Regions from separate parts of the Leclercia sp. genome, predicted to be linked through region 2. Evidence: predicted binding sites of a transcription regulator. Region 2 holds the regulator's gene; each other region holds the start of a gene.
What was found. The regulator Fur, encoded in region 2, represses iron uptake genes when iron is present. The targets are predictions, from matches to a motif close to ATAATAATGAGAACNACTATCAA.
Positions count from the first base shown of each region.

Region 1 (4,151 bases), on a different contig from region 2:
CACCAGCTATTACGATGCGCAGGTGGTGGCTGACTTTATTCGTCTGGTCGAGCGCCTCGGCTATCAGCCGGTGTTGCTGCCGTTTTCCCCGAACGGTAAAGCCCAGCACATTAAAGGCTTCCTTAATCGTTTCGCGAAAACGGCGCAAAAGACCTCTGACTTCCTCAATCGCGTGGCGCAGCTGGGCATGCCGATGGTCGGCGTCGATCCGGCGCTGGTGCTCTGCTATCGCGATGAGTACAAGCAGACCCTCGGCGACAAGCGCGGCGACTTCCACGTGATGCTGGTGCATGAGTGGCTTCCGGCGATCGTCAGTGCGCAAACCGCGCAGGAGACCAGCGGCGAACCCTGGTATCTGTTCGGCCACTGTACTGAAGTGACCGCGCTGCCGGGTGCGCCTGCCCAGTGGGCCACCATCTTTGCCCGCTTTGGCGCGAAGCTCGAGAGCGTCAGCGTCGGCTGCTGCGGCATGGCCGGAACCTACGGCCATGAGGTGGTGAACCACAAGAACTCGCTGGGGATCTATGAGCTCTCCTGGCATCAGGCGATGCAGCGTCTGCCGCGCAACCGCTGTCTGGCCACCGGCTACTCCTGCCGCAGCCAGGTCAAGCGCGTCGAGGGCAGCGGGGTGCGCCATCCACTGCAGGCTCTACTGGAGATTATGGGATGATCTGGAAACGAGCCGTCACTTTGCAGGCGTTAAACGCCATGAGCGACGGGAATATGGTGGGGCTGCTGGATATCCAGTTTACCCGCCTCGGCGAAGATGAACTGGAAGCCACCATGCCGGTGGACAGTCGCACCCATCAGCCGTTTGGCCTGCTGCACGGCGGCGCGTCGGTGGTGCTGGCCGAAACCCTCGGCTCGGTGGCGGGCTATCTCTGCACCGAAGGGGAGCAGAAGGTGGTGGGGCTGGAAGTGAATGCCAACCACATTCGTTCCGTGCGCAGCGGTCGGGTGCGCGGGGTTTGTCGCGCCCTGCATACCGGTGGCCGACACCAGGTGTGGCAGATCGATATTTTCGATGAACAGCAGCGCCTGTGCTGCTCGTCGCGGCTCACCACTGCGGTGGTATGAAGCAGAAGGCCGCGAAAGCGGCCTTTTTACTTCTCCATCTCGTTGAAATGGCATTGCTTCCCGACAGGCCGCAATTTATGTTAATTCGCTCGTCAAAGTTTATGAGATTATTCCTATGCTCCTTCAAGAGCTAAGCCATGATGAGTGCCGGAGATAAGCGCCGGATGGAGCAAGAAACCCTCACGATTACCCGCCTGGTAATCGTGAGGGTTTTCTTTTTTGCACGTCCTTAAAAAACAAAAGGCCGCATCTGCGACCTTTTGTTTCCCTTCAATAATCGTCTCTTAAATCCTGCATGGCAGACAGAATGACCAGGCCGGTAATGACTACGGCAAGGGTGGCGGTTATCAACAGTGCAGTGAGCATATTTCCTCCTGATGCTGACCTTAATACAACAAGGATAGCGCACCCGCAGGCTATCTAGCGCCCTTGCCGGGGCGCTTTCAGAATACGCCTACAGGTAAGAGCAGCCGTTCCCGCACACCTCCTATCTCAATAATTGGTATTTTCTATACATATTTTGCATTTAGCCCATTCAGGCGGGAATTCATGGAAAATTACCCATTCGATCAATATGTTGAGTAAATGTGATCATCCCTGTTAACCCCCGTGGCAGGGTCTATGCTTAATGAAAGTAGCCAAAAAGGGCGGTTAAGCCGAATGCCCCTGCAACTGAGGGGTTGAAGTGATAATCATTATCACTAACATGGTGTTATGCCCTGGGGGCGCAATACAAGAGGTGGATTTATGCAACAGCATTCAGAAACATTTGATCCGACAGAATTTGCGTGGCGTGGATTGTCGCTCACACCGGCCGCCGCGGCGCATATCCGCGAGCTGGTAAGTAAACAGGCGGGCATACTCGGCGTGCGGTTAGGCGTTAAAACCACCGGCTGCGCCGGGTTTGGTTACGTGCTGGATACCGTCAGCGAACCGGCGAAAGACGACCTGCTGTTCGAGCAGGACGGTGCCCGCCTCTATGTCCCCTTGCAGGCGATGCCGTTTATTGACGGCACAGAAGTGGATTACGTGCGCGAAGGCTTAAACCAGTTATTCAAATTCAATAACCCGAAAGCCCAGAACGAATGCGGCTGCGGCGAAAGTTTTGGGGTATAGGCGGTATTATGTCTCGACATACTGAAGCAACTGACGACGTCAACACCTGGTCCGGCGGCCATATTAATTACAAAGAGGGCTTCTTCACCCAACTGCAGACTGATGAGCTGGCAAAAGGGATCAACGAAGAGGTCATCCGCGCCATTTCCGCCAAGCGCAACGAGCCAGACTGGATGCTGGAGTTCCGTCTGAATGCGTTCAAGGCCTGGCTGGAGATGGAAGAGCCGCACTGGCTGAAGGCGCACTACGATAAGCTGAACTATCAGGATTACAGCTACTACTCCGCGCCGTCGTGCGGCAACTGCGACGACACCTGCGCCTCTGAGCCCGGTGCGGTCCAGCAGACCGGGGCTAACGCCTTTTTAAGCAAAGAGGTGGAAGAGGCCTTCGAGCAGCTCGGCGTGCCGGTGCGCGAAGGGCGGGAGGTGGCGGTGGACGCCATCTTCGACTCCGTCTCGGTCGCCACCACCTACCGGGAGAAGCTGGGCGAGCAGGGGATCATCTTCTGCTCGTTTGGCGAAGCTATCCACGATCACCCCGAGCTGGTGAAGAAGTACCTCGGCACGGTCGTGCCGGGCAATGACAACTTCTTTGCGGCGCTCAACGCGGCGGTGGCCTCCGACGGCACCTTTATCTATGTGCCGAAGGGCGTGCGCTGCCCGATGGAGCTGTCGACCTATTTCCGCATCAACGCCGAGAAAACCGGCCAGTTTGAACGCACCATTCTGGTGGCCGATGAGGGCAGCTACGTCAGCTATATCGAGGGCTGTTCCGCCCCGGTTCGCGACAGCTATCAGCTGCACGCCGCGGTAGTGGAGGTGATCATCCATAAAGACGCCGAGGTGAAATACTCCACGGTGCAGAACTGGTTCCCGGGGGATAACAATACCGGCGGCATCCTGAACTTCGTCACCAAGCGCGCCCTGTGCGAAGGCGAAAACAGCAAGATGTCCTGGACCCAGTCGGAAACCGGCTCCGCCATTACCTGGAAATACCCGAGCTGCATTCTGCGCGGGGATAACTCCATCGGCGAGTTCTACTCGGTAGCGCTCACCAGCGGCCATCAGCAGGCCGACACCGGCACCAAGATGATCCATATTGGCAAGAACACCAAATCGACCATCATCTCGAAAGGGATCTCGGCGGGTAAAAGCCAGAACAGCTACCGCGGGCTGGTCAAGATCATGCCGACGGCCACCAACGCGCGCAACTTTACCCAGTGTGACTCGATGCTGATTGGCCCGGACTGCGGAGCGCATACCTTCCCGTACGTTGAGTGCCGCAACAACAGCGCCCAGCTGGAGCACGAAGCCACCACCTCGCGGATCGGGGAAGATCAGCTCTTCTACTGTCTGCAGCGCGGCATCAGCGAAGAGGATGCCATTTCAATGATCGTGAACGGCTTCTGTAAGGATGTGTTCTCTGAACTGCCGCTGGAGTTTGCCGTTGAAGCGCAGAAATTACTGGCGATTAGCCTTGAACACAGCGTCGGTTAAGGATTAAGGAAAGCACATGTTAAGCATTAAAGATTTACAGGTCAGTGTGGAAGATAAAGCGATCCTGCGCGGCCTGAGCCTGGACGTGCGTCCGGGTGAAGTCCACGCCATTATGGGGCCGAACGGCTCGGGGAAAAGTACGCTCTCGGCGACCCTCGCCGGGCGTGAAGATTACGAAGTGGTCGGCGGTTCGGTGGAGTTTAAGGGCAAAGATCTGCTGGAGCTGTCGCCGGAAGACCGCGCCGGGGAGGGCATTTTTATGGCCTTCCAGTATCCGGTGGAGATCCCCGGCGTCAGCAACCAGTTCTTCCTGCAGACCGCGCTGAACGCAGTGCGCAAATACCGCAGCGAAGAGGAGCTGGATCGCTTTGATTTTCAGGATCTGATGGAAGAGAAGATCCAGCTGCTGAAAATGCCCGAAGATCTGCTTACCCGTTCGGTCAACGTCGGTTTCTCCGGCGG
Region 1 covers NZ_DAIQCE010000001.1:1,422,964-1,427,114, reverse strand. The annotation lists gene ydiJ (D-2-hydroxyglutarate dehydrogenase YdiJ) at 1-670, shown strand, start outside; gene menI (1,4-dihydroxy-2-naphthoyl-CoA hydrolase) at 667-1,077, shown strand; gene sufA (Fe-S cluster assembly scaffold SufA) at 1,825-2,193, shown strand; gene sufB (Fe-S cluster assembly protein SufB) at 2,202-3,689, shown strand; gene sufC (Fe-S cluster assembly ATPase SufC) at 3,706-4,151, shown strand, end outside.
Region 1: sufA (Fe-S cluster assembly scaffold SufA) is a predicted target of Fur. The motif match lies at 1,763-1,785, and genes of this name have one in related genera.

Region 2 (4,151 bases):
TGTTTGGCAGCCTGGATAACCTTGGCGTGCTGGCACGGGATCTGGTGACCGACCACGCGCTGCTGCAGGTGGACATGCGCAACCACGGTCTGTCGCCGCGCTCGCCGCAGATGACCTACGCCGTCATGGCTCAGGATCTGCTGGATACGCTGGATGAACACCATATTGAAAAGGCGATCCTGATTGGTCACTCAATGGGCGGTAAAGCAGTAATGGCGCTGACGGCGCTCGCACCAGAGCGCATTGCCGGGCTGGTGGTGATCGACGTCGCGCCGGTGGATTATGACGTGCGCCGCCACGATGAGATCTTCGCCGCCATTAACGCCGTGACGGACGCAGGCGTCAGCACCCGCCAGCAGGCTGCGGCGCTGATGCGTGAACACCTTGACGAAGAAGGCGTGGTGCAGTTCCTGCTGAAATCCTTCGTCGACGGCCAGTGGCGCTTCAACGTGCCGGTTCTCTGGGACCAATACGATCAGATCGTCGGCTGGCAGCCGGTCGCCGCGTGGCCGCATCCAACCCTGTTTATTACCGGCGGCAATTCGCCGTATGTGACCGAAGCGTACCGTGATGCGCTGCTGGCGCAGTTCCCTCAGGCGCGAGCGCACGTCATTGCCGGGGCCGGACATTGGGTCCATGCCGAAAAACCGGACGCGGTGCTGCGCGCTATTCGCCGTTACCTCGCTGACATCGAAAATTGATTAAAAAGAGAGCGACTGGTCGCCTGCGGGCCTCCAGTCGTTGGCGTGCCGTTTTCGGTGATGTATGATGGCGCGCTTATCGCCCGGGCATTAGCAGGGTGTCTTGTTTCCCCCGAAGTCTCAGAATCATGGCCAAAGAACACACGGACCGCACGACAATAGATCTGTTCGCGAATGAGCGTCGCCCGGGACGACCGAAAACCAATCCGCTTTCGCGTGATGAACAGCTGCGCATTAATAAGCGCAATCAGCTTAAACGCGATAAAAGTCGTGGGCTTAAACGCGTCGAGCTGAAAATGAATGCTGAAGCCGTCGATGCGCTGAATGAGCTGGCGAATGCCCGTGAGATCAGCCGCAGTGAGCTTATTGAAGAGATGCTGATCGCGCAGCTCGAGAAATGGCACGGCAAAGCGTAAGTCAGAAAACTCCCCTTCTTGTTGCTTTCATGTAGCACAGAGTGCAGTCCTGCGTGATAGCAGTTTCCGCAGGCTTCTCTGTTCTGCTATGATTGCCCTTATCCGTGGCTAAATTGCGCCACCATACCATTAAGTATCAAGAGGTTATTTTACTCATGGCAATCATCGGCATTTTTTTCGGCAGCGACACGGGTAACACCGAAAATATCGCAAAAAACATTCAAAAACAGTTGGGTAAAGACGTTGCCGATGTGCATGACATTGCGAAAAGCAGCAAAGAAGATATCGAAGGCTACGATATTCTGCTGCTGGGCATCCCGACCTGGTATTACGGTGAAGCGCAGTGTGACTGGGACGACTTCTTCCCTTCTCTGGAAGAGATCGATTTCAACGGCAAGCTGGTGGCCCTGTTTGGCTGTGGCGACCAGGAAGACTATGCAGAGTACTTCTGCGATGCCCTCGGCACCATTCGCGACATCATTGAGCCACGCGGCGCGGTGATCGTAGGACACTGGCCAACTGCCGGTTATCACTTCGAAGCCTCTAAAGGTCTGGCCGATGACAATAACTTCGTGGGCCTCGCCATCGACGAAGACCGACAGCCGGAACTGACCGCTGAGCGCGTCGACAAATGGGTAAAACAGGTTCGCGAAGAACTGCACCTCGACGACATCCTCAACGCCTGATGATGTCGCGGCGCAACGCTAAAGTTGCGCCGCATCGATAGGTAATACCAATCAAAATAATTGCTACAAATTTTTAACTTTTGCTGCCATACCTGTACAATGATCCAGGAGTAAACGGGGAACCTTGTAACAACTTTGTTGGCGGTACCACGTTTTTATAAGCATACTTTACTTGAGACTTGCAGTTTTCATTACGTCATGGCAGTTCTATAATGAGACGCATTATCCCAGGTGCATTTTCTGTCACTTCTTCTTTAGAAGTGAATCGTTTAGCAACAGGACAGATTCCGCATGACTGACAACAACACCGCATTAAAGAAGGCCGGACTGAAAGTCACGCTTCCACGGTTAAAAATCTTGGAAGTGCTTCAGGGTCCGGATAACCATCATGTCAGTGCGGAAGACTTATACAAGCGTCTGATCGACATGGGCGAAGAGATTGGTCTGGCTACCGTTTACCGTGTACTGAACCAGTTCGACGATGCAGGCATCGTAACGCGTCATAATTTCGAAGGCGGTAAATCCGTGTTTGAACTGACGCAGCAGCACCACCACGATCACCTGATTTGCCTCGACTGCGGCAAAGTGATCGAATTCAGCGATGATTCCATCGAATTACGTCAGCGCGAAATTGCCGCACGTCATGGCATTCGTCTGACCAACCACAGTCTGTACCTGTATGGCCACTGTGCCGAAGGCGACTGCCGCGAAGATGACCACGCGCACGACACCAAATAATCTTTGCATAGACTCTGAGCCAACCTGACGGTTGGCTTTTTTTTGCCTGCGATAATGTAAAAAAGCCCGGTGGCGCTGCGCTGTCGGGCCTACAAGGGTGAAATCACCCCCAGGCCGGTAAGCATAGCGCCACCGGGCGTGGCAAACAGCTCATTACTTCGCGTTGTTGCTGCGGATCTCCTGCCAGATTTTATCGCAGTTTTTGGTCACGTCCTGATTGTTACCCGTTTTACGCGCCTGAATACAGGCCTGGTAATCCGCCACCCGGACGGTTTCCTGGGTCGCAAACTGTTCGTGCGCCTTCTCCTGACGCAGCACGTCCAGCACGCTCTGACAGGCTTCAATCTTTTCCGGTGACCCTTCAGCGGTATTGATGCACGCGCTGTAGGCCTCTTTCAGACGGGTATCTTCTTTCTGGGTCTGGGGTTGTGCGCAGGCGGCCAGTCCTGATGCCAGCACTGCGACCATGACGATTTTTTTCAACATAACGATCTCCAGTCAGGCGGGGAGTGAGTCCCCGCCCGGATTGTCATCAGAAGATGGTGAACGGGGCGATAACCATGAACTTCACGTCACGCTCATCCTGGAAGATGTTGCCGTAGCCGCCGCCATAGCTTGGGATATCGGAGTGGTTGTCATACTGCGTGAAGTGCAGTTTGAACATGGTTCCTTTCGCGCGGCCGTCCTGCAGGGTGTAGATCGCATCCAGGCTGTAGGCCGATTCCTTAATCTTGTTGGAGGCGATATCTTCACGCTGACCGGCGCTGTTGATTAACCAGTCTGACGGTTTCGCATCCCAGGCATAGACATAGGACGCGCCAACGCTCCAGCCCGCAAGGTTCCAGTTGCTCAGATCATACATGGCACCGAAGAAGACCGCTTTTTCGCCGTTGGCGTTAAAGTCGGAGCGGTTATCCCACCACACGTCCAGACGACCGTTGGAAGACGCATAGGTTGGGGTCATACGCTGCAGGAAGTAACCCTGCTGCCCTTCCGCCTTGACGTAAGTCCCTTCCAGACGTAAATCGACCTGGCCGACCTTGTAGCCCAGCGTCAGCGCCTGCAGCCATGCTGTACCATCGTAGATATCATTCTCGGTGCCGCTGTCGGCTTTATCACGCGTGCCGTAGAACTGATAGCTGGTGGAGAGCGGGCCACCCACGATATCAAGCTTGTAGCTGGCTTTAGCAAAGTACTGATCGATAAAACCTTCAGCCTGACCAAAGGCCGCTTCCAGAATCAGGTTGTTTTTGAAATCGTACTTCGCGCCGAAGGAGTGGAGATAGTCGACGCGGGTTTTCCTGTCATTCTGATAGAACTTGTCCATCTCGAGGTGCCACGGCGCTTTATATTCGTTGGTCCACATGTACGAGAAACTCAACGCACCGCTATCACCGTAGTCAAAGTTGGCCCCGGCTTCAGCACCCTGATAGGTACCCGGCATAAAGCTCCAGTGCGGCGCCAGCAGGGTTTGACCGGTTGGCTGCAACCAGCCACCGCGTGCCCAGACCGGACCGTATTTAAATTTAGCCGCCGCTTTGTACAGGCTGATCCCGCTCTTATCGCCGGACCAGTCCTCTTTATAAGCTTTGTTGCTGGAGGAGAAGGCA
Region 2 covers NZ_DAIQCE010000002.1:45,236-49,386, forward strand. The annotation lists gene ybfF (esterase) at 1-701, shown strand, start outside; gene ybfE (LexA regulated protein) at 830-1,117, shown strand; gene fldA (flavodoxin FldA) at 1,273-1,803, shown strand; gene fur (ferric iron uptake transcriptional regulator) at 2,095-2,541, shown strand; gene chiQ (ChiQ/YbfN family lipoprotein) at 2,695-3,024, opposite strand; gene chiP (chitoporin ChiP) at 3,074-4,151, opposite strand, start outside.

Region 3 (4,151 bases), on a different contig from region 2:
AGGGAAGAAATTGTGTTCATGTTCGCAGATTTGTTGCCACAGCGCGCGACGTGCCGCCGGGTTAGCCTTAAGTTCGTCCAGTACCGGGGTGGCCAGGTTGCCGCCCTCCAGCGTCATCTCTTCCATCACGCCAAGCTGCCAGCTGTTGCAGTGCCCCTCGGGGGGCAGCATGGCCACGCGCTCGGGCGTCAGCTGCAGCACCTGATCGGCACTCAGCTTAAGCGCGCGCAGCACGTCAGCAATCAGCGGCTCGCTCAGCGCGGGCAGGCTCTGTGCCACCATCACCAGACGAACGTGCGCTGGAAGCGAGATGGCGATTTCGCCCTGCAAGGCCGCCGGGCGACGCAACGCCCACTGGGTGATGCCCAGCTGCTGTAATTGCCTGTCTCGTCGGGATGCCATTGCGAAAACTCCTGTCTGTCAGGCGCGCAAATATAGCAAATGTGTCGAATCTGCGCCATCTACCTACTATAATCCCCGCCTGAGTTTATTGAGGAACAATTCATGTCTGCATTTACCCCGGCAAGTGAAGTCTTGCTGCGCCACAGTGATGATTTCGAACAAAGCCGTATTCTGTTTGCCGGAGATATGCAGGATGACCTGCCTGCCCGTTTCGAGTGCGCCGACAGCCGCGCGCACACCCAGCAGTATCACCACTGGCAGGTACTGAGCCGCCAGATGGGCGAGCGCGTCCGTTACAGCCTGGTGGCTGAACAGAGCGACGTGGCCGACTGCGATACGCTGATCTACTACTGGCCGAAGAATAAACCTGAAGCCCAGTTCCAGCTGATGAACCTGCTCTCCCTGCTGCCGGTGGGTTGCGATATTTTCGTGATCGGCGAGAACCGCAGCGGCGTGCGCAGCGCCGAGCAGATGCTGGCCGATTACGCCACCCTGAACAAGGTCGACAGCGCCCGCCGCTGTGGCCTGTATCATGGCCGTCTGGACAAAAAACCGACCTTCGACGCAGAAAAATACTGGGGCGAATATCAGTTAGATGGCCTGACCATCAAAACGCTGCCGGGCGTCTTCAGCCGTGACGGTCTGGACGTCGGCAGCCAGCTGCTGCTCTCCACCTTCACGCCGCACACCAAAGGCAAAGTGCTGGATGTCGGCTGTGGCGCGGGCGTGCTCTCTGCGGTACTCGCCAGCCACTCACCGAAGGTGCGTTTAACCCTGACCGATGTCGGCGCATCCGCCATCGAAGCCAGCCGCGCGACCCTTGCCGCAAACGGCATTGAGGGCGAAGTGTTCGCCTCCAACGTGCTCTCCGACGTGACCGGCCGTTTCGATATGATTATCTCCAACCCGCCGTTCCATGACGGGATGGAAACCAGCCTCGAAGCGGCACAAACGCTGATCCGCACCGCGGTACGCCACCTGAACAGCGGCGGCGAGCTGCGCATCGTGGCCAACGCCTTCCTGCCGTATCCGAAGGTGCTGGATGAAGTCTTCGGCTTCCACGAAGTGCTGGCACAAACGGGTCGCTTTAAGATCTACCGCGCGATCATGACCCGTCAGGCGAAGAAATAACGCCTCTCTCCGGCCTGATTTGCCCGATCAGGCCATTTTTGCAACAAAAAAAACATCCGGCACAATTATCTGTTGACGAACAGCTGAAAACATCTAGAATGCGCCTCCGTGGTTGCGATACTTTTTTGTATCGTTGGTATGCGAAGGTGGCGGAATTGGTAGACGCGCTAGCTTCAGGTGTTAGTGTCCTTAGGATGTGGGGGTTCGAGTCCCCCCCCTCGCACCAACAACCATGATTGATATTGCTCGCACTGGGCGAAGGTGGCGGAATTGGTAGACGCGCTAGCTTCAGGTGTTAGTGTCCTTACGGATGTGGGGGTTCGAGTCCCCCCCCTCGCACCAACGAGGCGATATCAACAAAAATAAGATGACTGTGCGAAGGTGGCGGAATTGGTAGACGCGCTAGCTTCAGGTGTTAGTGTCCTTAGGATGTGGGGGTTCGAGTCCCCCCCCTCGCACCAATTATCTTATCTCCCCCGACGTTCCCTCTTGTTATCCTTTCAGTTCAGATTCATCGCCAGAACCCATATTCCCGCAATGAGCGCGACGCAGGATGGCAGCAGCACAAAGTGCCGCAGTTGTTTATGCCAGATCATGGCCGATGACATCAGCAATCCCGAGACGATAATCAGTTTCCAGACCGCCAGCGACAGATCGGTAAAGGCCAGCCCGACAATCATCGCTCCCGGCAGTATCACCCCCCATCCACTCCCTAACGCTCTGCTCAACATGATCTGTCTCTCACCTCGATAATGATAACCAATATCATATGATATAATTTCTCATTTGTCAGCGTGTCGCGTATTTGTGTAAAAAATCTTGCGCACGGTTTTATCTATAGTTAGGATTGGCAATCATTATCATTTAGATTTTTATCCAGCCCAATTATGGCCATACGCTCCGCACACGTCATTGAGAATGTTATCTGGCAAACCCGCCTTCCGGCCGGGCCTTCAGGGCTTGCGGACGCGGTGCGTGACGCCATTGCCGAGACGCGTGCGCATATGCTGGATGTTATCAAGCTGGATGAGACCGCTCCGCATCACGCCCTGACGCTGGCGCAGTGGCAACGCCCCGCCGAGCTGCAGTCGTTACTGGCAACCTACTCCGATCATATCTACCGCAATCAGCCCACCCTGGCGCGCGAGAACAAGCCGCTGCTGTCGCTGTGGGCGCAATGGTATATCGGGCTGATGGCCCCGCCGATGATGCTGGCCCTGCTTACCCAGGACGCGGCACTGGATCTCTCCCCTGAGCATTTCCACGTTGAGTTTCACGAAACCGGCCGCGCCGCCTGCTTCTGGATCGACGTCCAGGAAGACAGCCAGACGACGTCGCTTTCTGCGCAGCAAAGAATGGAAGTGCTGATTACCCGGGCGCTGATCCCGGTTGTTGAGGCGCTGGAAGAGACGGGTGAGATCAACGGCAAGCTTATCTGGAGCAATACCGGGTATTTGATTCACTGGTATCTGAACGAAATGAAAACCCTGCTGGGTGATGAGAAGGTCGACGCGCTGCGCCAGTCCCTTTTCTTTGCCCGCCAGCTGTCGGATGGACGTGATAATCCGCTGTACCGCACTGTGGTTCCGCGCGACGGGCTGCTGGTACGACGCACCTGCTGCCAGCGCTATCGCCTGCCGGACGTTCAGCAGTGCGGGGATTGCACGCTTAAATAGTTTCGTGGAGGGTGAGTGCGGTCTGATATTGGGTGCGGCCTGATGCCCTCATCCTGGCCCTCTCCCACGAGGAGAGGGTACAAACACTAAAAACGGCGACCTCTGGTCGCCGTTTTGCTTTTGTTACGCCACCTGCTGACTTTCCTCTTCGGCACGCTGGGCCTCTTCGGCCTCCTGCGCCAGCAGCTGTTTCTCGTACACCTTAAAGAACGGGTAGTAGATGATGGCAGAGACGAGGGCTAACAGCACCACCAGCACCGCCGCGCGGAAATCCCAGCCCAGCGCCCAGGCGGCACCCACCGGCGCTGGCGCCGTCCACGGCACCACGGAGATCACACGACCAATCAGATCCAGCTTCATCGCCGCCCACGCCAGCACCGCATTCACCATCGGCGCCAGCAGGAACGGAATAAAGAACACCGGGTTCATCACGATCGGCGTACCAAAGATCACCGGTTCGTTAATGTTGAAAATACTCGGTACCACGCTCAGACGGCCAATCGAACGCAGGTGCGCCGAGCGGCTGCGCAGATAGCAGAATACCAGCCCCATCGTCGCCCCGGAGCCGCCGATGACAATGAAGAAGGTCCAGAACGCCTCCATAAAGATGTGCGGCAGCGGCGCGCTCTGCGCCAGCGCGGTCTGGTTCATCCCGAGGTTGGTCAGCCAGAACATCTGCAGCATCCCGGAGACAATCGCCGCCCCGTGGATCCCGGCAAACCACAGCAGATGACCAATCAACACCGCCAGCAGGATCGCCGGCAGGGAGTCCGCCGCGGAGACCAGCGGCTTAAAGATCGCCATAATCGCCTGCGGGATCAGCATGCCAAACTCAGACTGGATGAACAGGCTCAGCGGATAGAGGGTTAACACCACCACCAGCACCGGGATCAGCAGATCGAAGGAGTTCTTGATCATCGGCGGCACCTGGTCGGGCAGGCG
Region 3 covers NZ_DAIQCE010000003.1:193,841-197,991, forward strand. The annotation lists gene V7Q49_RS12340 (DNA polymerase III subunit psi) at 1-402, opposite strand, end outside; gene rimI (ribosomal protein S18-alanine N-acetyltransferase) at 1-20, opposite strand, end outside; gene rsmC (16S rRNA (guanine(1207)-N(2))-methyltransferase RsmC) at 505-1,533, shown strand; tRNA gene V7Q49_RS12350 (tRNA-Leu) at 1,674-1,759, shown strand; tRNA gene V7Q49_RS12355 (tRNA-Leu) at 1,789-1,875, shown strand; tRNA gene V7Q49_RS12360 (tRNA-Leu) at 1,909-1,994, shown strand; gene V7Q49_RS12365 (DUF1435 domain-containing protein) at 2,034-2,264, opposite strand; gene fhuF (siderophore-iron reductase FhuF) at 2,421-3,209, shown strand; gene V7Q49_RS12375 (PTS sugar transporter subunit IIC) at 3,333-4,151, opposite strand, start outside.
Region 3: fhuF (siderophore-iron reductase FhuF) is a predicted target of Fur. The motif match lies at 2,280-2,302, and genes of this name have one in related genera.